Regions from separate parts of the Pseudoalteromonas sp. A3 genome, predicted to be linked through region 2. Evidence: predicted binding sites of a transcription regulator. Region 2 holds the regulator's gene; each other region holds the start of a gene.
The links. The regulator sigma-54, encoded in region 2, starts transcription at its own class of promoters, with help from an activator protein. The targets are predictions, from matches to a motif close to GTTGGCACGNNNNTNGNNT.
Positions count from the first base shown of each region.

Region 1 (5,684 bases), on a different contig from region 2:
CTGAGCGGCGTTACTAAATCGGCCTGCGTATTGGCAATATCAGCGCGTGTAATTGCACTGCCTGCGGCAGCTAAATCGTTTGCAAACGACTCTGCTAAAGGGCCTTGGTAAAAGGCGTTTAAGCCATGCTCGGCTAAGTGCTCAAAGGTACTGGCAAGTTTTGGGTTTTTAAAATGTTGGCCCGCTTGCAACGGTTTACCATTAGGTATGTAAAGTTCTTTAAAGGCAGCGTTAGTGTTTGAAGCGGTAGCAAGCTTTTCGCAGCCTGCTTGCAAGCTTTTAGATACTGTAAAGCCTTCGCGCGCAAGCTTTATGGCTGGAGCTAAAATAATACTTAGCGAAAGAGCAGCGTGCTCATCTACCGCAAGGGCTTTTTGCCAGCCGCGTAATGTTGCAGCCTGAGTAAGCGCGCTTAAACCGCCGCGCTCTGGTATGTGTGGCTCATTGCTATAGGCGCTTATATCGTTTGGTGCGCGCCCGCAGGCATCAATGGCAGTGGGTATACTTTGGTTTGGGTTATCAATAAGCCAAAAACTGTCGCCGCCAATTGAGTTCATATGCGGGTATACCACGCTAATAGCAGCCGCTGCCGCTACCATGGCTTCGGTGGCTGTACCGCCTTGTTTTAGTATTAAGGTGCCTGCCTCGGTTGCTGCAAAATGCGGGGCAGTAAAGGCAATGTTGTGTGTGCTCATGCAAGAGTGTCCTGTTTAAAGTGGGCAGCTAATTGTTGTACGCAGGCAAGTAGGCTTTTATCGTTGCCGTGGCTCATCATTAATGAAAACCCATACGGGTGGCCATTTTCTAAATTAGCCAATGGTAAGTGTACTTGCGCCGAGCGGCTCAAGCCCGCAATGGCCGATAAGGTGATTATTTGCATGCGTAAGGCGCTTGTGTCGGCGCCCAATTTAGGTGCAGTTGTGGGTGTGGTTGGCAAAAATAAACAACTGTTTGTGTTTAGGTTTTTAGCGATTAGTGTTTGCCATTGGGTTTGTACATTTAGTGCTTCTTGTTCTTCTTGGGCGGTTAGAGCAAGCGCCATGTTAAAACGTGCCGCAATTGCCGGAGCAAACTGGGGAAGTTGCCCAGGCAATTGAAGCCAATCTTTATGCGTTTTTGCGATTGCGCGCCCTTGCAGTATTCTAAAGCTGTCAGCCAGTTCGCTTAATAAGCTGCTGTTAGGCAGTTCAAATTCTTTATGGTGTTTAAAATAAGGTTTGGTTTTTTCAAGTAATTGTTCAAGCGGGGCTTGTAAAACAGGGTCAACCAGCTCAAATAATGGCTCGCAAATAACTAAAGTATCAACGTTATTAATAGCTTGATTTGGTAACAGTACATTGCCTACATCGCTTAGCAGCTCTGCATTTTGCGTAAGCCAGCCAATGGTATCAAACGGGGGCGCTAGCGGTATTAGGCCATCTTTTTCAATTACGTTATGGCTTGGCCTTATACCAAATAAGCCACAATAACTTGCCGGTATCCTTATAGAGCCACCAGTATCAGTGCCTAAGCCAATATCGGCTAGGTTAGCCGCCACAGCTGCTGCCGAGCCCATACTTGAGCCGCCACTTGCATGGCCTTTAAGTTTTGGGTTTTGTGCTGCACCATAGTGAATGTTATTGCCCTCTAAGCTGTAGGCCAGCTCATCGGTATGGGTAAAGCCTGTAAAGCTACAACCTTCATTCATTAGTTTGTTTACGGCACTTGCTGTTTGCTGTGCAGGTTTTGCTGCTTTAAACCAGCTTGGGTTACCTGCGCTGTTGCGCTCGCCTTTAACAGCAAATACATCTTTTACCGCAAGGCGCTTATTTACAAGTGTGCCGTGGATTTGTGTTTGCCATGCGTTAGGACCATGGTCACAAAAAATACCGGTAAAATTATTATGTGTTTTGGTACTCATATCACCACTCGTTATAAAGTAAATCTGACCAACTGGTTATAATCAGATTTAGGATGATTAAAAAGACGAATTAGTTATTATTATTTTTCAGCCCACTGCGTAACATCTTATTTTTATTTTACAGAGCCTGATCCGCTTTTTAATCGGTTAGCTATTATATTGCCTAAAAGCTAAGCAAAAGCAATGCCAAATGCAATAAAGTTGTCCGCTCGGTCAGGTTTTTTTGGTTTACATGGGGTTTAGCAGATATTTATAAAAATATAAGTATTAAAGAAGGCGTAATTTAGAGGTGAAAACACACCAAGTTGGTGCGTGGTTGCACCAACTTGGTTGCAAATATGGCGTTTATAGTAATGCGTTAGGGCTAATAATTAAGCCATTTACATCGGCGTATAGCCAATCGTTAGGGTTAATTGTGGTACTAAGCATGGTCACTGTTTGATTTTTATCTCCAAAGCCACGCTTTAATGTACTGCGCGGGGTTGAGCCTAGCGCCATAACCGGCAAATCCATAGTGGCAAGTATTTCAATGTCACGGCAACAGCCGTTAATAATCACGCCTTCCCAGCCATTTTTTAACGCGCGCTCCGCCATAATATCGCCTATAAAAGCGAAGCGTTTGCTAGCAAAGCCATCAATAACCAGTACTTTACCCTTGCCGTTTTCATGCAGTATGTCGGCGGCAAACGAGTTATCGTCTGGGCAGGTAACGGTTACTGCTTGGCCACTAAACGTGGTTTTTTTACCAAAGTGGCGCAGGCCGCTGTCGGCAACTTGTACGCTATTGCGGTGATCGTCAAATAAGTCTGGGGTGGTAAAATTATCCATGGGTTAAGCCTCAATGTGCTCAGGTATTTTTAAACCAATACCTTTTAAGATTATGTGGGCAGTTGATTGCGTTATTTGTGCCACATCGGTTTCGTCGTATTCTAATTTGTTCATTACCAGTAGCACTTCGGCCTGAAAGTCGGCGTAGTACTGCGTAGTTGACCAAATGGTAAATAATAAATGGTAAGGGTCAACATTATCCATTTTGTTTGCATCTATCCAGGCCTGAAACACGTCTACCTTTTGTTTCACCCACGGGCGTGTGTTGGTTCTAAAGTAGTTTTGCAAATAAGGAGCGCCGCGCAGTATTTCACTGGCAAATAAACGTGATTGCAGCGGCTGGTTTACGGCAAGTATGACTTTGCTTTTAATATAGTGATACAACACATGCGCAGGGTCGTCCTCAGGGGTTACGTTATCTAAGCCTAAGTTCCAGTGTGCAATAATGCGGTCTATTACGTTTTCGTATAGGCCGTCTTTGCTTTTAAAATAATATAAAATATTGGCCTTAGGAACGCCTGCTTCTTTGGCAACCATACTCATACTGGTGCCATCGTAACCAAGCTGAGAAAACAATTGCTCGGCGGCATCGAGTATTAATGTTTGGTTTTTTACTCGGGTGAGTTCTTTTTTATTTGGCTTTGTTTGTGTGCTCATTATGGCGATGCTGTTTTTAACGTGTTGAATGATTGTAACTTTACTGACCAAAAGGTCAAACACTTAAGTGCAGGCCAAAAACATCTTTATAACAATAAATGATGAGCAACAATTGTTTAACCCACTAATTACTGTTAGCGTAACGTCAAACGTAAGTAGTACTTTTAGGTAGTTAATGGACTTTTTTTCTAATCATAAATACACGCTTTATGGCATTGCCGCTATTTTGTTATGGAGTTGTTTAGTGGCTCTGCTCAGGGATGTTTCGGAGTTATTTGGCCCCATAGGTGGGGCGGCACTCATGTACAGTGTAAGCGCGCTGTTTTTAATTTTGGTAATGGGACGGCCTAAGTTTGCTGGGTTTAATAAGCGTTATATTATTTGGGGTACTGCTTTATTTGCACTTTACGAGGTGTGTTTAGCGCTGTTTGTAGGGCTTGCTAATAATCGCCACCAAGCGGTAGAAATGGCAGTTATAAATTATTTATGGCCCACACTTACCATTTTGCTCAGTATTATAGTTAATCGTAGTAAAGTAAGTGTTTGGATTTACCCAGGTATGCTGCTCGCTTTTTTTGGTGTGGCTTGGTGCGTTGGTGGCGATAGTGGGTTATCACTTAATAGTATTATGGGTAATTTTGCCAGTAACCCAACGGCCTACTTATTGGCGTTTGTAGCACCTTTTATTTGGTCTGTTTACTGTGTAATTACTCAAAAAAATAGCAATGGGCAAAATGCCATTGTGCTGTTTTTTATCGCCACGGCACTAAGCTTATGGGTGTTGTATGGATTAAGTGACGAGCCAAAAATGACCTTTACACTGCACGCGACCGTAACGCTTGTGTTAGCTGGTGTGGTTGTTGGCAGCGGGTATGCTCTTTGGAACCAAGCTATTATTGGCGGTAACTTAATGTTGCTTGGTACGCTTTCGTATTTTACGCCGGTTTTTTCGGCGATTATTTCGGCGCTTTATTTGTCTATTACCCTTAGTGCCTCGTTTTGGCAAGGAGTAATAATGGTAACTGGCGGCTCACTCGTGTGCTATTTCGTAACGCGTGAAAAACCAGTTAAAAAGCAAATTAACGCCGTAAATTAACGGTGCAAATTTACGGAGTAAACGCATCCTTTTTTAACTGTGTTTGTTTAGCCAGTTAAGCGCAAGTGGCCATAATCCGTCAGATTTTTTGCTAAAAAATTTCATATGGCCAATTTCCTTCAAACCATAGTCGTGTGGGTTTAAGGTTAGGGTTTGTGCTTTTAATTTAGGAAAAACCGAGAGCATATCGGCAACATTTGCATTGTTAGCAATATCGTCATCGGTAGCATTAACCCATATTGAGGGCATAGAAAGCGTGTTGTAACAGTGTTGAAATACGGTATCACCAAATGCTGATTGCACATACCCTTGGGCGTTACACCATTTGCGCCATTGTTTAGCTACGCCTTTAGGTAGTGGCTCGCCCATGCCAAACCACTGCGATTTAGTATGACCAAACAAGGCATTACTAAAGGGTATAACCCCATTCATAAAAAAGTGCGCTTTAACCTGATACGCTAAGCTCATATTAGTTAATTTACCCGACGAGCAAGCAAAATTAAACGCGGAGCTTAGCTCGTTAGCGTTATGCATTAGCCCCACTAATTGCCCGCCGGCGCTATGACCCACTAAATGATACTGCGTATTAGGAAATACCCTTTGCAAATGCTCAAGCACCGCAGGCATGTCTTGCTCACCCCAACTTTGTAAACTGGCTTTGCTTTTTTTAATGCTGCGGTTAAGCGATTGGCCAATGCCACTGTTATCAAACGTAATAACGCCAAAGCCATGTTGCTGTAAGTAAGTAGCAAAGTTTGCATAAAACTGCTGCTTTATACCGGTTGCAGGGGCAATCATCACCGCACCTTTAATAGGGCTGGTGGGTGTAAATACACGGGCGCTTAGGGTTTGCCTGTTATTGCAGGTAATAGTGACGTGCTTTGAAGCGTTTGTGTTCATTACTTATTATTGCTTTTTTAAATGCTCAATCTAAAAATGGTAGCTGGTTAGACCAGTTTAATCAAGAATAGAATAACAGCTTAAACCAAAGCTTAATTACCAGGGGGCGATATACCGGTTTGTATCGTGTTTAGCGCTGACGTTTTGTAAAGGGGCAAAGCAGTAAAAGGGGTTTAATTTGTTAGCTTAAACCCCGTTGTAAAACTATACTGGCGTACTTGTATTGTGAGCAGATTTTGCTTTTACTTTTTTGGCACTAAAGTAAAATATAAGTGCAAATACTACCGCACTAAAATCAACAGT
Region 1 is NZ_JAPCKL010000002.1:59,321-65,004, forward strand. It holds gene OIZ54_RS03370 (gamma-glutamyltransferase family protein) at 1-695, opposite strand, end outside; gene OIZ54_RS03375 (amidase family protein) at 692-1,900, opposite strand; gene OIZ54_RS03380 (putative 4-hydroxy-4-methyl-2-oxoglutarate aldolase) at 2,246-2,728, opposite strand; gene OIZ54_RS03385 (TetR/AcrR family transcriptional regulator) at 2,732-3,385, opposite strand; gene yddG (aromatic amino acid DMT transporter YddG) at 3,561-4,481, shown strand; gene OIZ54_RS03395 (alpha/beta fold hydrolase) at 4,515-5,381, opposite strand.
Region 1: OIZ54_RS03375 (amidase family protein) is a predicted target of sigma-54. The motif match lies at 2,073-2,091, and genes of this name have one in related genera.

Region 2 (5,684 bases):
GTGTATTTTCTGATGGCCGAATTTACCTCGGTAACCAAGGCGAAGAATTAAAAGCATTTAATACAAAAGATGGTTTTGGCATTAAAGCGCTGATCAATAGCGGTTTTGAAGTTGCGGTCATTACGGGGCGTCACTCAAAAATAGTGCAAACTCGCATGAGCAGCTTAACCGTACAGCACATTTATCAAGGCCAAGAAGACAAACTTATTGCTTATCAAGAACTCAAAAACACTTTAAAGTTAACTGATGAACAAATAGCCTATATTGGTGACGATGGCCCTGACATGCCAGTAATGGAGCGCGTTGGCTTTGCCGTTGCAGTTAACGATGCGCACCCGCTAATTAAGCGCTTATCGCATTACACTACGCAAATGCCTGGTGGCTTTGGCGCCGTTAGAGAGCTCACAGACTTACTTATGCTAGAGAACGGCATAGCGCTTACAACACAAGGCACCAGTTCATGAATGCAGCACGCGTTATACTCAGTGCGTTATTCATCGGCTGTATGGTTTGGCTTTGGTACCCTTATTTTACCCAAACCAATGTAGCGCCAGAGCAAGAACCTGAAGTAATTGCAAAGCCCGATTACACCGCTATAGAGCTTAAGCAAACAGCCTATGACGAGCAAGGCAAAATAAGCCATAAAGTCACAGCGGCTAAAATGGAGCTGTACCAACAGCTTGGTTTTACGTTTTTTGAAAAACCTATTTTCACCTTGTATAACGAAAAGCAAACATGGCGAATAAATGCAGACGAAGCAACGCTTTACGAAGATAAACAACTTATTTTAGAAGGCAATGTGGTTGCTAAAAATTTAGTTGATAATGCCATGATAGATAACATCGATGCCGATAACATCGAAGTCGACATTAAAGCGCTAACAATGCGCTCTGAGCAGCCAGTGGTTGTCACTGGGCCTAATTTAAAAATTGTCGGTAAAGGCCTTGAAGCCGATTTAAAAACCGAAGTAATAAAACTAATTAACCATACGCGAACAATATATTATGACCAATAAACTCACTAAAATACTTATTATCCCATCGCTAATGCTTGCATTTAGCGCCTCTGCTGCTGAGCCTGCTGCTCAACCGCCAGCAAATCAAATTTCTATTAGTGCAGACCGTCAAGAAGGCCAACTTAAAGAAAACGTAGGTATTTTTGAAAAGAACGTCGAAATTGTGCATGGTAATCGCAAAATTACAGCCGACCGACTCGAAGTACATAAACGTGAAGACTTAGGGGATAACAAACAACTCCTTATTGCCACTGGCAGCCCAGCCTACTTCGAAGAAAAACAAGACGACGGTACCGTAATGAGTGCCAGCGCAAACGAAGTACGTTACGACGTAGCAAAGCGCTTTTTAACGCTTGTTGGCGATGCTGAAGTCGCACAAGCCGGTCAAAAAATTAATGCTAAAAGTATTACCTACGACATGCAGCAGCAGCTTATTAGCGCAGAAAAAGACGAAAACTCTACGGATCGTGTCCACACAATTTTAGTGCCTGTTGAAGCAAAAATTAAAGAAAAAACAGGTAACGAAGGTCAACCATGAGCACCTTAAAAGCAGAACTATTAGCAAAAAGCTATAAAGGCCGCCAAGTTGTAAAAAATGTAGGCCTTGAGGTAGAAGCCGGCAGCATTGTTGGCTTATTGGGCCCTAATGGCGCAGGTAAAACCACCACCTTTTACATGATTGTAGGGTTAGTACCTAGCGACAAAGGTAAAATTTCTATTGATGATAACGACATTACGTTATTACCTATGCACAGCCGCGCCCGTTTAGGCATTGGCTATTTGCCGCAAGAGTCATCAATATTTAGAAAGCTGACAGTTTATCAAAACCTAATGGCTATTTTAGAAACGCGTAAAGAGCTCAATAAAGCCGCACGAGAAGAAACGCTTAACAACTTACTTGATGAATTTAGTATTCAGCATATTCGCGATAGCCAAGGTATGGCGCTTTCTGGTGGTGAACGCCGCCGTGTAGAAATTGCCAGAGCACTGGCAGCAAACCCTAAATTTATTTTATTGGATGAGCCTTTTGCTGGTGTTGATCCGATTTCAGTGTTAGATATAAAGAAAATAATAGAACATCTTAAAAACCGTGGCATTGGCGTATTAATTACCGATCACAATGTAAGAGAAACCCTTGATGTTTGTGAAAAAGCCTACATTGTTTCTCATGGGGAGCTAATTGCATCTGGCACCCCAGAACACGTATTAAATGACAAAACTGTACGCGATGTTTATTTAGGCGAGCAATTTAGGCTGTAACATTTAAGCCACACCTACAAGCATCTGCTAATATTAATTATAACAACATAAAAGGATTGTTAGAGATACATGAGGCAATCATTACAGCTGCGCATGGGCCAGCAACTTACAATGACTCCACAATTGCAACAAGCGATTCGCTTGCTGCAGCTCAGTACATTGGATCTCCAGCAAGAAATACAAGAAGCACTTGATAGCAACCCGCTATTAGAAGTAGAAGAGCAAGATTACACGGAAGAGTCGGCTGGAAAAAATGAACAAAAAGCAGATACGGATGATGTAACCGTAAGCGCATCGGCTGACGATACAACTAGCGAGTACGAGCAAGACAGTGGCGAAGCTTTAAATAAAGACACCGTTAGCGATGATATGGCAATGGATGTAACTTGGGATGAGTACATGAGCGCAGCCCCTGCGGCATCCTCAGGCCCAATGCCAGAAGATGAGTCTATTTATCAAGGTGCCTCTACTGAAACGCTACATGAGTATTTAATGTGGCAGCTTCAGCTTACTCCTTTTAGCCCCACTGATGAAGCCATTGCTATTGCCATTGTAGAAGCTGTAGATGACTCGGGTATTTTAACGCTAAGTTGCGAAGAAATTTTAGAAAGCTTTAACCAAGAAAACGATGACGAAGTTGAAGTTGAACTTGACGAAATAGAAGCCGTTTTAAAGCGTATTCAGTTATTTGACCCTGTAGGTATAGCCGCGCGCAGTTTACAAGAGTGCTTGTGTATTCAGCTAAACCAGTTTGATAAAGACACCCCTTTTATAGAACAAACTAAAATGATCTTAACCGATCACATTGATCTATTAGCGGCACGCGACTATCGTACATTAATGAAAAAGACTAAGCTTAAAGAAGACGAGCTTAAAGAGGTCATGACCCTAATACATACCCTCAACCCAAAACCTGCAGATACAATAGTAAGGGAAGAGTCGGAGTATGTAATACCAGATGTGTCGGTTAAAAAAATAAAAGGCCGCTGGGTGGTAGAGCTAAACCCAGATAGCATGCCAAAAATACGCGTAAATAGTCAGTACGCGGCTATGTCACGTACCGTAAAATCAAGTGGTGATAGCCAATTTATTCGCTCTCACTTACAAGAAGCTAAATGGTTTATAAAAAGCCTTGAAAGCAGAAACGACACGCTGCTCAAAGTAACAAACTGTATTGTAAAACAGCAACAGGCATTTTTTGAACATGGCCCAGAAGCCATGAAGCCAATGGTTTTAAACGATGTTGCTGAAATGGTAGAAATGCATGAATCGACAATTTCGCGTGTTACTACGCAAAAATATATGCATACGCCACGTGGTATTTTTGAGCTTAAGTATTTTTTCTCAAGCCACGTAAGCACTGAAAATGGCGGCGAGTGTTCATCAACCGCAATACGTGCCCTAATTAAAAAGCTAATTGCCGCGGAAAACTCAGCTAAACCATTGAGTGATAGTAAAATTGCGGATATATTGGCAGAGCAAGGAATTAAAGTAGCTAGACGCACAATAGCAAAATACCGTGAATCGCTAGCTATTCCACCGTCAAATCAGAGAAAGAGTTTGATATAAGACGTAAAAAACAAAGAGGAAATGCTTATGCAACTAAACCTAACTGGTCGTCACGTAGAAGTAACTGATTCACTTAGAGACTATGTAAATAATAAATTTGCAAAGCTAGAAAGGCACTCAGATCATATTAGCAATGTGCATGTCATTCTCGATGTAGAAAAACTCAACCAAAAAGCAGAAGCGACTATTCATGTAAGTGGCGCAGATTTATTTGCCTCAACAGAGCACCAAGATATGTATGCCGCTATAGACTCGTTGATTGACAAGCTCGATCGTCAAGTCATAAAACATAAAGAGAAGCTTGCTAGACACTAATATTATGAAATTAAGTACATTAGTATGCCAGGACTGCAGCAAAGCTGCGGTCCTTTTTAGTAGTAAAAAAAGAATTTTAGAGTTTATCAGTGAGCTAGCTCATGAAAAGCTCCCCTACTTACCACAACAAGATATTCTTAATGCGCTGGCAAGCAGAGAAAAGCTAGGCAGTACTGGTATTGGCCGGGGTATCGCCATTCCTCATGGCAGAATGGGTGGCGTAGAAGAGCCGCTGGCTTTAGTACTTGTTAGCGACACGCCTGTTAACTTTGATGCTATTGATAACTGCCCTGTTGATATTTTTGTTGCACTCATCGTACCAGATGGCGATAACCAACAGCACCTAAAGACTCTGGCAACCATAGCTGATAAACTGAGCAACAAAGAATTTTGTAAACAGCTGCGTAGTGCTAAAACCGATGCAGAGCTGTATCAAGTAATTGTTGATCAATCGTAGTAAATACTAAGGGCTATAAATGGAGTTAATTATCATAAGCGGCCGTTCTGGTTCAGGTAAGTCGGTTGCTTTACGCGTGGTTGAAGATTTAGGCTATTATTGCGTAGATAATATTCCGGTCAACCTACTGCCCTCTTTGGTGCGAAGTGTTTCAGATAACTATGACAAAATAGCCGTTAGTATAGATGTTCGTAATATCCCCAAAGAACAAGACGAATTTAACGATATTCTCGAGTACCTTCCTGACTTTGCTAAACCCACACTGTTTTATTTAGATAGTGATGATCAAACACTGATCAAACGTTTTTCAGAAACACGCAGATTACACCCTTTATCCATCGATTCGCTGCCGCTTGATTTAGCAATAAAAAAAGAAAAAGAACTGCTTGATGTACTTGTAACGCGCGCTGACTTTATGCTTGATACCACCGATTTAAGTGTGCACCAATTAGCAGAGTCAATTCGCGAAAAAATACTGGGTAAAAAAGATAAGCAACTTATTGTAACGTTTGAATCGTTTGGCTTTAAACACGGCATACCTAAAGAAGCTGATTATGTTTTTGATGCTCGCTTTTTGCCAAACCCCCACTGGGAGCCTGAACTTAAACCGCTTACGGGCCTTGATCAACCAGTAAAAGATTTTTTGGCAAATCACAGCATAGTGCAAAAATTCACTTGGCAAATTCAAACCTTTGTACAAACTTGGCTGCCACACTTAGAGCGCAATAACCGTAGTTACCTCACTATTGCAATTGGCTGTACTGGTGGTCAACATCGCTCTGTTTATTTAGCGCAAGCCATTGGTGAGAGCTTTGCTATGACGCATCCGAATGTCAAAATTCGTCATCGTGAGCAAGAAAAGTAACCTTAAAATAATAACCTGTTCAGTTTAGGTATAGTAATTTATGCGCTGTGAAGACACATTTCTAATAAAAAATAAATTAGGCTTACACGCCAGAGCGGCAACGGTCCTTGCGCAATTAGCTGTGCAGTTTGATGCTAAAATCACCTTACACCAAGATGATAAAGAAGCTGCAGGCGACAGCGTATTAGCTTTAATGCTACTTG
Region 2 is NZ_JAPCKL010000006.1:201,511-207,194, forward strand. It holds gene kdsC (3-deoxy-manno-octulosonate-8-phosphatase KdsC) at 1-464, shown strand, start outside; gene lptC (LPS export ABC transporter periplasmic protein LptC) at 461-1,015, shown strand; gene lptA (lipopolysaccharide transport periplasmic protein LptA) at 1,005-1,553, shown strand; gene lptB (LPS export ABC transporter ATP-binding protein) at 1,550-2,275, shown strand; gene OIZ54_RS12920 (RNA polymerase factor sigma-54) at 2,345-3,844, shown strand; gene hpf (ribosome hibernation promoting factor) at 3,872-4,159, shown strand; gene OIZ54_RS12930 (PTS sugar transporter subunit IIA) at 4,164-4,616, shown strand; gene rapZ (RNase adapter RapZ) at 4,636-5,481, shown strand; gene OIZ54_RS12940 (HPr family phosphocarrier protein) at 5,522-5,684, shown strand, end outside.

Region 3 (5,684 bases), on a different contig from region 2:
GCGCCATCAGCGTACCAGTCTCTGTCGGTTGGGGCGTACTTTAAGCCAAACTCAACTAAGGTGTTTTCGGTTGCAAAATTTTGTGCGCTAATCGCGTTATCGCCACCAAGTGATGTACCGCCAGCCATACTGTTTGATGTTGCTTCGTTATAACTTGCTGCACCATAAGTGGTGTAATCACTATTTAATTTGTAATTAAAGCTAACTTGGCCAGAATGCAGTATTTCGTTAATGCTGTCGCTTGCGGCAACTTGACCTTGTGGTGCAATAGGGTCGTTTGCTTCTACATCGTAAAAGTCAACGCGGTAACCCACACTGGTATGAAGTTTATCGCCCCAATCTGAGTCTTGCTGAATAGCAAGCCCGGTTTGCCATGAACGTGAGTCGGTGGTGTCTGATAGGTTAAAGTCGCCGCTGCCATCGTTATCTAGATCGTATTGGCCGCCAGGTGATACAAATACACCTGGGCTTAGCTCTACTAAACGTGCTTTTTGTGCATCGGTTAAGGGTATGCGGCGGTTTGAAAGTGGGCCTGTTAAATCAATTGGTAAATCGGCCTCGGTAGTAAATTGGCTGTAGCCAAGTACTTTGTTGTAGCGTACGTCAAAAGCAAAAATTGTTTGTTGGTCACTATTCCAACGGTAGGTAAGCTCAGTGCGGTTTTGCGCTGTATCGGCGCCGTCTATAATTTCTACAAAGCTGTTTTGGGCTATTTCTTCACGCTGTAAATGCTGAAAATACGTAATGTTTTTAAGTGAGGCATTAGCACTTAGCTCACGCTTATAAATGCTGTGAATTAAATAAGTGGTTGCTTCGTTTTGGTTATCAGGGTCGGTAAGTACGGTGCTGCGATCTATTTTTACTTGCCCAGTAGGCGATACAATAGAACCCGCTGCAGGTACGGTACTGCCATTGGCTTGCACGCCTTGGCCGGTAATATAAAGGCCATCATCAATTAAGGCTTGGGTAGGGCGGTTAATACCAGCGTTGTCGGTAAATTCAACTTGGTATAGCTCAAAGTTAATATCCCAACTGCTTTTATCATCGGGCAATATGCGTAGTGCTGCAAATAAACTGTCGCTTTTAGTGCCTGAGTAATCGTAGTAACTGCCTTCATCGAGGTGCTCGTAACTTACTCTTAGGCCCACTTTATCTTTTATAATGGGGGCAGTGTAATCTACTTGCGCACTGTATTGATCCCATCGCCCCGCTGAGAGCTTAACTTTACCTTTACTTTCATCTGTAGAGGCAGCCTTTGAGTGTAAATTTACAAAACCACCGTTACGTTGGCTTGAACCAAATAAAACCGGCGGTGCGCCTTTTACTACATCTATTTGTTCTACAGAATTGAACGATAACGGCACACCAAAGCCATTATTACCTGCTTGGCGGCGTGTACCATCTTGAAAAAGCTCACCTAGCTGGCCACGAATAGTAGGTAAGCTGGGCGCACCAAAGCCACTTGCAGAGTAAGTGTTTGGGCTTACGGCTAGTACGTCTTGTAGGGTAGTAATATTTAGTTGCTCTATTAACTCGCTTGAAATAGGCGTTACTGAGCGTGCTATGTCTTGCAGTGCAAGGTTGTCGCCGAAGGGGCCGTTAATAGTGGCATCTTTTACAGAAAGCCCTTGAGATTTAATCGTTTGGCCTGCTACTTCAATACGTTCAATTGAGTCGGTATTAGCTGCAGATTGTGCCGCATGAGCATAAAAATTAGGTGTGAGTGAAGCGGCTATAAAAAGTGCCAAATATGAATGTTTCAAAAGGGTTCTCATTTTGGTTAGTGTGAATGTGGCAATAAAGACCTGCAGCTTTGTGAATAACTTTCAGTAAATATTAATTCTTTTTGTTTTTTAGAATGAAACGTTAAAAGTTTAGCACATTGCTCAAAAGCGTTATTCAGTTTTAGCCACTATGTTTTTGTTTTACAAATACTGTAGTTAGTTATTGCCATAATAGGTCGTAATTTATAAATAGCGGTTTTATACGCAAACAAACGTAAAGCAGGGCACCGAATTTATTAAAAAATTATACATTAAGATGAAATAAAATATGTGTTGAGCGGTCTTGCTAGTTTCAACATTAAATTATTTAGTTTTAAGGAAATTTTATGACTGGTACAACAGGTACTGACTTTCAAAATCGTTTGCAATGGTCGCTTTTTTCGCTACGCCTAGGCGTATTTATTGTAATGATTATGTGGACGTTTGATAAGTTTGTTAACCCTGGGCATAGCGCTCGAATTTTTGAGCATTTTTATGGTATTGGCGGCTCTACAGATGTGGTTGCTTATGTACTGGGGGCGTTACAGCTTATTTTAGTGTTGGCTTTCATAGCGGGTATTAAAAATCGCCTTACTTATGGCGTTATATTTGTAATGCACGGCCTTTCTACGCTTTCATCTTATAATCAGTATATTGATGGCTTTAATAACTTATTGTTTTTTACAGCGTGGCCAATGTGGGCAGCGTGTTTTGCACTGTATGTGTTACGCGAACAAGACGTTAAATTTACCATTAAGTAGCGCAGCAAAAAAAATGGTTATAAGCCATACGGCTTATAACCAATAAGTACACAAGGGAGTGTATGGAAGTCGGTTTAATTAATAACTAATGCATGGCATCGTTGTACTGTTTAGCTAGGCTTTCTTTTTGCCCTTCGGTTAGGGCTTTACCCGCTAATTGAAATACTTCATGTTCTTCTTCACTTAAATGATGATGCACTAAATGGTGCAATTTTTTAGCAGCAACTAACCATGCCGATGAGCTCATTTCGGTGTCTTCAAGTTGTTCAATTAATTCGTCAATTTCATGGTGTTCAGCAACGCTGTGGCGTGCTTTTTCGTGCGTTAAATCGTCAAACATGAGTGGGTTATAAAAATAACGCTCTTCAAATTTTGCATGATCTTCTAATTCTGTTTTTAGCTCGTCCATTAGCTTGTGGCGCTGCTGTGTATCGCCGTGCGTTTGAATAAGGGCATCTACTAACTCGCGTTGTTTATCGTGGTCGTGACGTAGCGCTTCAAAAATATTCATAACTCTTTCCTTGCTGTAATTGCTTTATAAACTTTTAAAAGCAAGCGCAGTGCCAAATTTAATATGTTGATATAATTGACTTTAATGTACTTTTGGTTGGTTTGGATGGCGTTGCTCTGTAACTTTTACACATAAACAGCTGCAATTTTTTCAGATTAAAAGAGGTGATTGCTTTTGACGCTACATAAGCTTACATATTTTTACTGGTTGGGTATTTTATTGAGGTGGTAAAGTAGCGCATTATTTGGGTACAAGCTGTACATACTTGCCTTACCTATATTTTTATAAAACTTTAGATATTAGGATAGTTTAAGGATGAACTTAAAAAGCCCCACTACAGCATTATTACTGTGCGCGTTATTAAGTGCATGTAGTACAGCCGAGCATTCTGAACGACGTGTATGCATACAAAAGGCAGAAATGACTGAGCTAAATGGCGCTAAAACAAGCTCAGAGGTTTACAATGAATGTGTAAGCGCTCAAATAAAAAAGGATGCTAAAGGCGACACTTTTTTTGATGAAGTTGGTGTGTTTTTTATTGATCTACTTGTTTTAATAGCCGACTAAGTAAGCAAACTTACAGCTATAATTTAAAGCACAAGGGTGCGTAAAATAGGATTGAATATGAAAGCGTTTTTAATTGTATTTTCATTGTGTATATTTTTAACTGGCTGTGTGGCAAAGCCTTATGCGGGCTCTGCAAAATGTATGGAACAAGCTGATATAGCTTATGAAACCAATATACATAAAAATGAGCCGCTAAATAATGAATGCAAAGCTACAAAAGTAAATACGCCTAATAAAGAGTTTCAGAATCATAGTATTGTTGATAGAAGTCTTTTACAGCTAATTGTTAGTTTTTTAAACGGTATATTTAGATAATTAAAATACAATTAAATAAGGTATGTATGCAGGAAGAACTAAAAGCAAAAATTATAGCTGTATGCGATAAAAAAATAGCAGCCAAAGTCGAAAACGTAGGCCTTTCTTTTTACGCTTTTTTTGCAAATAAAAACGACAATCCAGAGCTGCTGATGCAAGCCGCTACGTGGTGGATACACACCCATAAGTTAGATCACTTTGAAAAAGCGATAAAAATAAAACAAATGATTATTGAAGGTGACTAATAACGTATATTTACGCGATTGCTATTTGGTTTCTACCATTTTCTTTTGCTTTATAGAGTTGTTGGTCTGCACGTTTAATTAGCTCGCTAAGTGAGTCGCTTTTAGCATCACTTATTGCCACGCCAGCACTAAAGGTAACGTGTGTTTTACTTGGCAATGCCTCAATATGACTACAGTACTGCGCTAACTTATTTTCAAGATTTTCAAAAAAGTCGCTTATTTTATCGCGATTTTGCGTTTTTAAAACAAATAGCCACTCTTCGCCGCCATAGCGGCCAAACTTATCGTTAGTACTTAGTGTGTCTTTTGCTGCTTGAGCAAATTTTATAAGTACTAAATCTCCTATATCGTGGCCAAATTTGTCGTTAATAGCTTTAAAGTAATCTAAATCGACAATGGCTATTGCTAGGCTCTGCTGGGATAAACACTCATTTGCTTTTTGCAAAATGCCACGCCGGTTTAAGCTGTTAGTTAGGTAGTCGGTTAATGCTATAGCATGGTATTTTTTACGTTGGCGCATTTGGCGGTAAAATAAAAATAGCGACACGATGACTAAAATAAAGGCAATTGAGGCACTTAAGCGCCAAATTATTTTTTGCTGGTGCTCTTCTGTTGCCTGCAATTTGTTTATGTCTTTTTCGTATTCTAGCTGTAAAATTTTGTCTTCTTTTTCTTTTACTTCAAATTTAACTTGCAAGGTTTTTATATTGGTTTCGCTGGTGGCTTCGTAGTGTTTTATTGTATAAGCAAGCTCATCTTCGATTGCTTTAAATGCATCTTCGGTGAAGTTAAGTTGGCGCTTTAATTTATAGCGTTTGCTTAAAAAATCAGCCTTATAAATGCTGCGGCTAAATTTATCTAGGTTTAAAAATACTTCGTCGTTTACTTGGTTGGCTTTATTTAATAAATTTTGTTTTGTGTAGATGTCTGATAATAAAATCATTGATGCTAAATGCATGTCGTTAATACCGGCAGAGCTTGCAAGTGCAATATTTTTGTTTGCAAGCATTAAAGCTGTATCGTAATTACCCTGCAGGTATTGAATATTTGCAATAGAATATTGAGCGAAGGCTAAACCTTTTTTCATATTAACTTTGCTAAAATAAGCTAGCGCTTTATTTAAGTATACAAGCGCGTTTTTAGGCTGACCGACCTCAAGTAATACGTTTCCTAAACTCCAATAAGCTTTAGCAGTAAATAGGCCGTCGCTTGTTTGCTCGTAGGCATCTACCGCTTTTTGGGCATAGTAAATGGCTTTTTCTTTATCATCTTTGTAGAGGTAGTTGTAAGCGTCGGCAATTTTTCTAAAAAAGTAGCCCTGCGAGGCTATGTCTTCTTCCTTTATAGCAAGCTCTAAACCTGTTAACGCCGCACTTAGCGTTTTTTTAAGTTCGTCGGTTTCGGTGTAGTAATAGGCTATAGCCCGAAAAACAATGATTTTTTCGTTAGGAGAAAGCTGTTTTACCTGCGTTTGCAGTTGATTAGCAAGCGATTGCGCATTACTTAACTCTTTGTTAATTGC
Region 3 is NZ_JAPCKL010000002.1:119,475-125,158, forward strand. It holds gene OIZ54_RS03615 (TonB-dependent receptor) at 1-1,763, opposite strand, end outside; gene OIZ54_RS03620 (hypothetical protein) at 2,111-2,524, shown strand; gene OIZ54_RS03625 (hemerythrin domain-containing protein) at 2,610-3,035, opposite strand; gene OIZ54_RS03630 (hypothetical protein) at 3,351-3,602, shown strand; gene OIZ54_RS03635 (hypothetical protein) at 3,660-3,917, shown strand; gene OIZ54_RS03640 (DUF6500 family protein) at 3,944-4,162, shown strand; gene OIZ54_RS03645 (tetratricopeptide repeat-containing diguanylate cyclase) at 4,173-5,684, opposite strand, start outside.
Region 3: OIZ54_RS03625 (hemerythrin domain-containing protein) is a predicted target of sigma-54. The motif match lies at 3,074-3,092, and genes of this name have one in related genera.

Region 4 (5,684 bases), on a different contig from region 2:
GTACGTCGGCTAAATTTACAGAGCGCGCAGTAGAGAGCCTAAAAGAGCATGCTTGGCCTGGTAATATCCGAGAGCTTGCTAATTTAGTGGAGCGCATGGTGATTATGTTCCCTGAAAAAGTAGTGGATGTACCCGATTTACCCAATAAATATCGCTACATCGAGGTAGACGCATACGAGCCAGAATACCCTGAAGAGCTACTTGAAAAAGATGCCTTTAACGATATTTTTAGCTCAGGTTTTAGCGATTATGATAATGAACCAGAGCCTGAATTTAGCCAACCAGGATCTGGCGTATTACCCGAAGAGGGTATAGAGCTTAAAGATTATTTAGCAGAGCTTGAAATTAGCTTAATTACCCAAGCGTTAGAGCGTTTTGATTACGTTGTTGCGCGCGCCGCAGAAATATTAGGTGTAAGGCGTACAACGCTTGTCGAAAAAATGAAAAAGTACAATCTATCGCGAGATTAGCCAAACTTAGCAAGTGCCGAACCACTACAAATTACCGAGTTTGGCTCTTTTAATTTCTTGCTTACAGCTTACAGCTTACAGGTTACAGCTTATAGCTAATAATTTTTAATAATCTCGGCTCTTCTAAAACAATTATTACTATGATCGTTTACCATGCCACAGGCCTGCATATGTGCGTATACCGTTGTAGGGCCTAAAAATTTAAAACCTCGTTTTTTTAAATCCTTTGCAAACGCTTTTGACTCCTCGGTAATTGCAGGGGTGTCTTCAACACTATTTAAATCACTAATAATTGGTTTATTGCCAACAAATCCCCATTGGTAATTACTAAAGCTGCCAAATTCTTTTTGAATCTCAATTAACCGTTGAGCATTATTAACTGTGGCAGCAATTTTTAAGCGGTTCCGCACTATGCTCTCATCTTGCATTAGCCGTTCTATATCATCGGCTGTAAAGTTAGCCACTTTTTGCACATTAAAATTAGCAAATGCTTTTTTATAGCCTGCGCGCTTTTTTAAAATGGTGTACCAACTTAAGCCCGCTTGTGCCGACTCGAGGGTAATAAATTCAAATAATTTCGTATCGTCATAAAGGGGGACTCCCCATTCTTCATCATGGTATTTCACATAATCAGGCTTTGTGGCGTCGAGCCATGCACAACGGCATTTATTTTGCTCACTCATTATTATTCCTTTTAGTGTGCGTCATTTTTTTGTTACGCGATATTGTAAGGTAACTAAATGAAAAATATATAAAATAATATTGGTATAAATTGTGCATTTAGCCCTGTATCTACATCATTAAGAGATTTGATTATGGCCCTTGCGAGTGTACTTAAACCACAGTTTATTACTGCAAAACAGTATAACCCATGTTTACTTCAAGAAGAGTACATTGGTGAATTAAGTGATTTAAGACAGCAGGCAAGTTGGCTGTCGCACTTAGTTGATACCATGCCTGCGGGTGTTGTAGTGCTTGATGGCAAAGGGCTTATTGCAAAAGCCAATCAAATAGCGATTGATATGTTAGGCGAGCCGCTCGAAGGAGAGAAGTGGTTTAACATTATTCAGCGCTCTTTTCGTCCCCACCAAGATGATGGACATGAAGTGTCGCTCAAAGATGGGCGCCTTATAAAGCTTGATATTACCGCGCTAGCGCCAGAGCCTGGGCAATTAATATTAATGACAGATTTAACAGAAACGCGCCGTTTGCAAAAGCGCGTAGCCCATATGCAGCGTTTGAGTGCGCTTGGTAAAATGGTGGCATCGCTTGCGCACCAAGTGCGTACACCGCTCTCGGCGGCTATGTTATATGCGGCCAATTTGGGCTCTAAAAAGCTACCAGAGTCATCACGCGATAACTTTCAAACTAAATTAATGTCGCGATTAAAAGATTTAGAAACCCAAGTTAACGATATGCTACTTTTTGCCAAAAGCGGCGAGCAACAAGTGGTTGAACAGGTTTCTATGCAGCAGCTTTTAAACGAGGTAAAACTAGGTGCCGATGCAATGGTAGCCTTAAATAACAGCTCACTTGTTGTCGAGCTACCAGAGCCAGACATAGAAATTACCGGTAATAAAACCGCGCTGGCCAGTGCTATTCAAAACCTTATTCACAATAGTATTCAAATTATTGGCAGCCAAGCCCAGGTGACATTAAAAGCGCAGCGCGATAGCAGCGAACCCGATACCGTGCGTATTAGCGTATGCGATAACGGCCCTGGTGTAGAGTTGAGCCAAATAGAGAAAATTTTTGAACCGTTTTATACCACAAAAAGCCAAGGTACAGGGCTTGGGCTTGCTGTTGTAAGCTCTGTGGCTAATGCGCATCAAGGACGTGTTGAAGTGGTTAATAATGCCAATGGTGGTGCATGTTTTAGTTTATTGTTGCCCATATGCACGGCCTCAACGCAGGAGAAAACAGCATGAGTAATACAATACTAGTGGTTGAAGATGATGCAGGTTTAAGAGAAGCACTCATAGACACGTTAGAAATGTCGGGTATTGCCTGTGTTGCAGCCGATAGTGCTGAGCAAGCCATGATCCAATTAAAAAAATCTGAGTTTTCATTAGTGGTCAGCGACGTGCAAATGGGCGCGATGAGCGGCCTAGATTTGCTCAGAAGCATTAAGCTTAACTACCCAGAACTCCCCGTATTAATGATGACTGCCTATGCAACGATTGATGATGCAGTAGAGGCAATGCGCTTAGGCGCAATTGATTATATGGCTAAACCATTTGCCCCTGAGGTGCTTTTAAATATGGTTAGTCGGTATTTACCCGAAAAGCCAAAAGACACTGACGGCCCAATTGTTGCCGACCCTAGCAGTATTGCGCTTTTAGAACTGGCGAGCAAAGTGGCACGCTCAGATGCAAGTGTTATGGTGCTAGGCCCGAGTGGCTCTGGTAAAGAAGTGTTGGCGCGATACATTCACGATAAATCAAACCGATGCGATGCGCCTTTTGTGGCAATAAACTGTGCGGCTATTCCCGAAAACATGCTTGAAGCCACTTTATTTGGCTACGAAAAAGGCGCGTTTACCGGTGCAATACAAGCATGCCCAGGTAAGTTTGAACAAGCCCAAGGCGGCACCATATTACTTGATGAAATAACCGAAATGGACTTGGGGCTGCAAGCTAAGCTATTACGGGTATTGCAAGAGCGTGAAGTTGAACGTTTAGGTGCCCGAAAAACAATTTCACTCGACGTAAGAGTACTCGCAACCAGTAACCGCGACCTAAAAGAAGCCGTTGCAGATAATCAATTTAGAGAAGACTTATATTATCGCTTAAATGTATTTCCTCTAATGTGGCGACCGCTCTGTGAGCGCCCAGGGGATATAATTGTATTGGCTAAGCATTTAATAGAGCGCCATTTAGTTAAAAGTAAAGAGCCGCTAGCAACGCTTGATAGTGCCGCTGAACAAAAATTACTAAGCCATGCATGGCCTGGGAATGTACGTGAGCTTGATAATGTAATTCAACGTGCGCTTATTTTGCGAACGGGCAATGTAATTGGCGAACAGGCCATTTTTATTGAAAACTTAATGCAAGCGCCAATTAACAGTACGCCTACACAGGAGATAGCGCCTGAACAAGCGAACACTCCAAGTGGCGCGTATTATGATGACAAAATAACGCCTGCAGAGGTGAGTGGCTCACTGCCTAGCGTTGATACTGGCAGCTATAAAGATGAGCTAAAAGATAAAGAGCATAAAATAATATTAGAAACCCTAGCGCGCTGCCAAGGCAAACGTAAAGATGTTGCACAAACACTTGGGATCAGCCCGCGTACTTTACGTTATAAACTAGCGCAAATGCGTGATTTAGGTATTTCGCTGCCCGCATAACTTTACCCCTTTCTTCTATATAACCCTAAACTAACCACGGTTAGTTTAGGGTTGTCAAATCTCTGACTCTCAAAAATAATAGTTAACCTTATGTAATTAAAGGTTTATTTTTATGGCACACTTTGTGCTTTATTCCCTTTATGAACGTTAACTGCATTTGCCAGAGAAAATTATGAAAATTCAAAACAGCGCGCTATTTCAAGAAATGCAATCAATGGCTTTAGAAGCAGGCCATACAAATCAAATTAATAAGCTACCTACTAAAGCTCAGCCAACATCGTCTGCTCAATTTGGTGACTTACTAAGTGATGCATTAAACACGGTTAATGGCTTACAACAAGATGCCAAACAAAAAGTAGTGGCTGTTGAAATGGGTGATAGAAGTGTATCGCTTGCTGAGGCAATGATTGCCTCACAAAAATCGTCAGTGGCATTTGAGGCTACAGTACAAGTAAGAAATAAACTTGTTGAGTCATACCAAGAAATTATGAACATGCCTGTTTAAGTAGGTAGTGGAGAATTATTGTGGCGCAATCTAATCAATCAACAGATCTTGCTCTTGCTGGCGGCGGTATTGACCAAAGCGAAGATAACGAGCAACAAGAACAAAAGTCGGGCTACTTAAGCGCCTTAAATGGTGTTGATGTGCTTCGCCAAGTCACCCTTATTATTGCGCTGGCTATTTGTTTAGCTATTGCCATATTTGTGATTATTTGGGCACGTCAGCCAGACATGCGTCCGCTGGGTAAAATGCCAACAGAAGAGCTGATCCAAACCCTTGATTTTTTAGATGCACAAAAAATTGACTACGAACTAGACGGCAACGTAATTTCGGTTGATGAAAGCGAGTATCAAAACATTAAATTGCTGATGGCCCGTGAAGGCCTAGAGCAAGGTCCTACTTCAGGCACCGACATCATAATGCAAGATATGGGCTTTGGTGTTAGCCAACGATTAGAGCGTGAACGCTTAAAACACGGCCGCGAACAACAACTTGCCCGCACCATAGAAGAATTAAACAACGTAACACGCGCGAAAGTTTTATTAGCCATTCCAAAAGAAAACGTATTTGCACGCAGAGAGAAAAAGCCATCAGCCACAGTGGTATTGACTCTTAAGCGCGGCAGAATGCTTGATGGCGAGGAGATTGACTCAGTGGTTGATATGATTGCCTCTGCAGTACAGGGGCTTGAGCCTTCACGTGTAACGGTAACAGATCAAAACGGCCGCTTACTTAATTCAGGCTCGCAAGACTCATTAGCAGCACGCTCTCGTAAAGAGTACGACATTGAAAGAAAGCGTGAGCAAGAGTATTTAGAGAAAATAGACAGTATTCTTATTCCTGTAGTTGGCTTGGGTAACTACACGGCGCAAGTTGATTTAAACATGGACTTTAGCTCAGTAGAAGAAACACAAAAGCGCTACAACCCAGACTTACCAGCAGTAAGAAGCGAAACCACATTTGAAGAGAACAACATTGGTGGCTTAGCGGTAGGTATTCCTGGGGCACTGACTAATCAGCCCCCTATGAATTCAACTATTCCAGAAGTAGCAGGCCAAGGTAATGCGGGTACGGCAACCAATCCAAGTCGAGTGCATAAAGAGGCTACGCGTAATTTTGAGCTAGACACCACCATTTCACATAAGCGCCAACAAACAGGGGTTATTCGCAGAATTAGCGTCTCGGTTGCCGTTGATTATGTGCCAAAAGTAGGTGAAAACGGCGAAACAACCATGGCGCCGCGCTCGGTAGAGGCTTTGTCAAATATACGTCGCCTATTACAAGGTGGGGTAGGCTTTGATATGCAACGCGGCGATGCATTAGAGGTGGTAACCGTGCCATTTGTACGCGAAGCAGTTGATTT
Region 4 is NZ_JAPCKL010000004.1:310,740-316,423, reverse strand. It holds gene OIZ54_RS10285 (sigma-54 dependent transcriptional regulator) at 1-470, shown strand, start outside; gene OIZ54_RS10280 (DNA-3-methyladenine glycosylase I) at 566-1,153, opposite strand; gene OIZ54_RS10275 (sensor histidine kinase) at 1,286-2,398, shown strand; gene OIZ54_RS10270 (sigma-54-dependent transcriptional regulator) at 2,395-3,819, shown strand; gene fliE (flagellar hook-basal body complex protein FliE) at 3,992-4,324, shown strand; gene fliF (flagellar basal-body MS-ring/collar protein FliF) at 4,345-5,684, shown strand, end outside.
Region 4: fliE (flagellar hook-basal body complex protein FliE) is a predicted target of sigma-54. The motif match lies at 3,931-3,949, and genes of this name have one in related genera.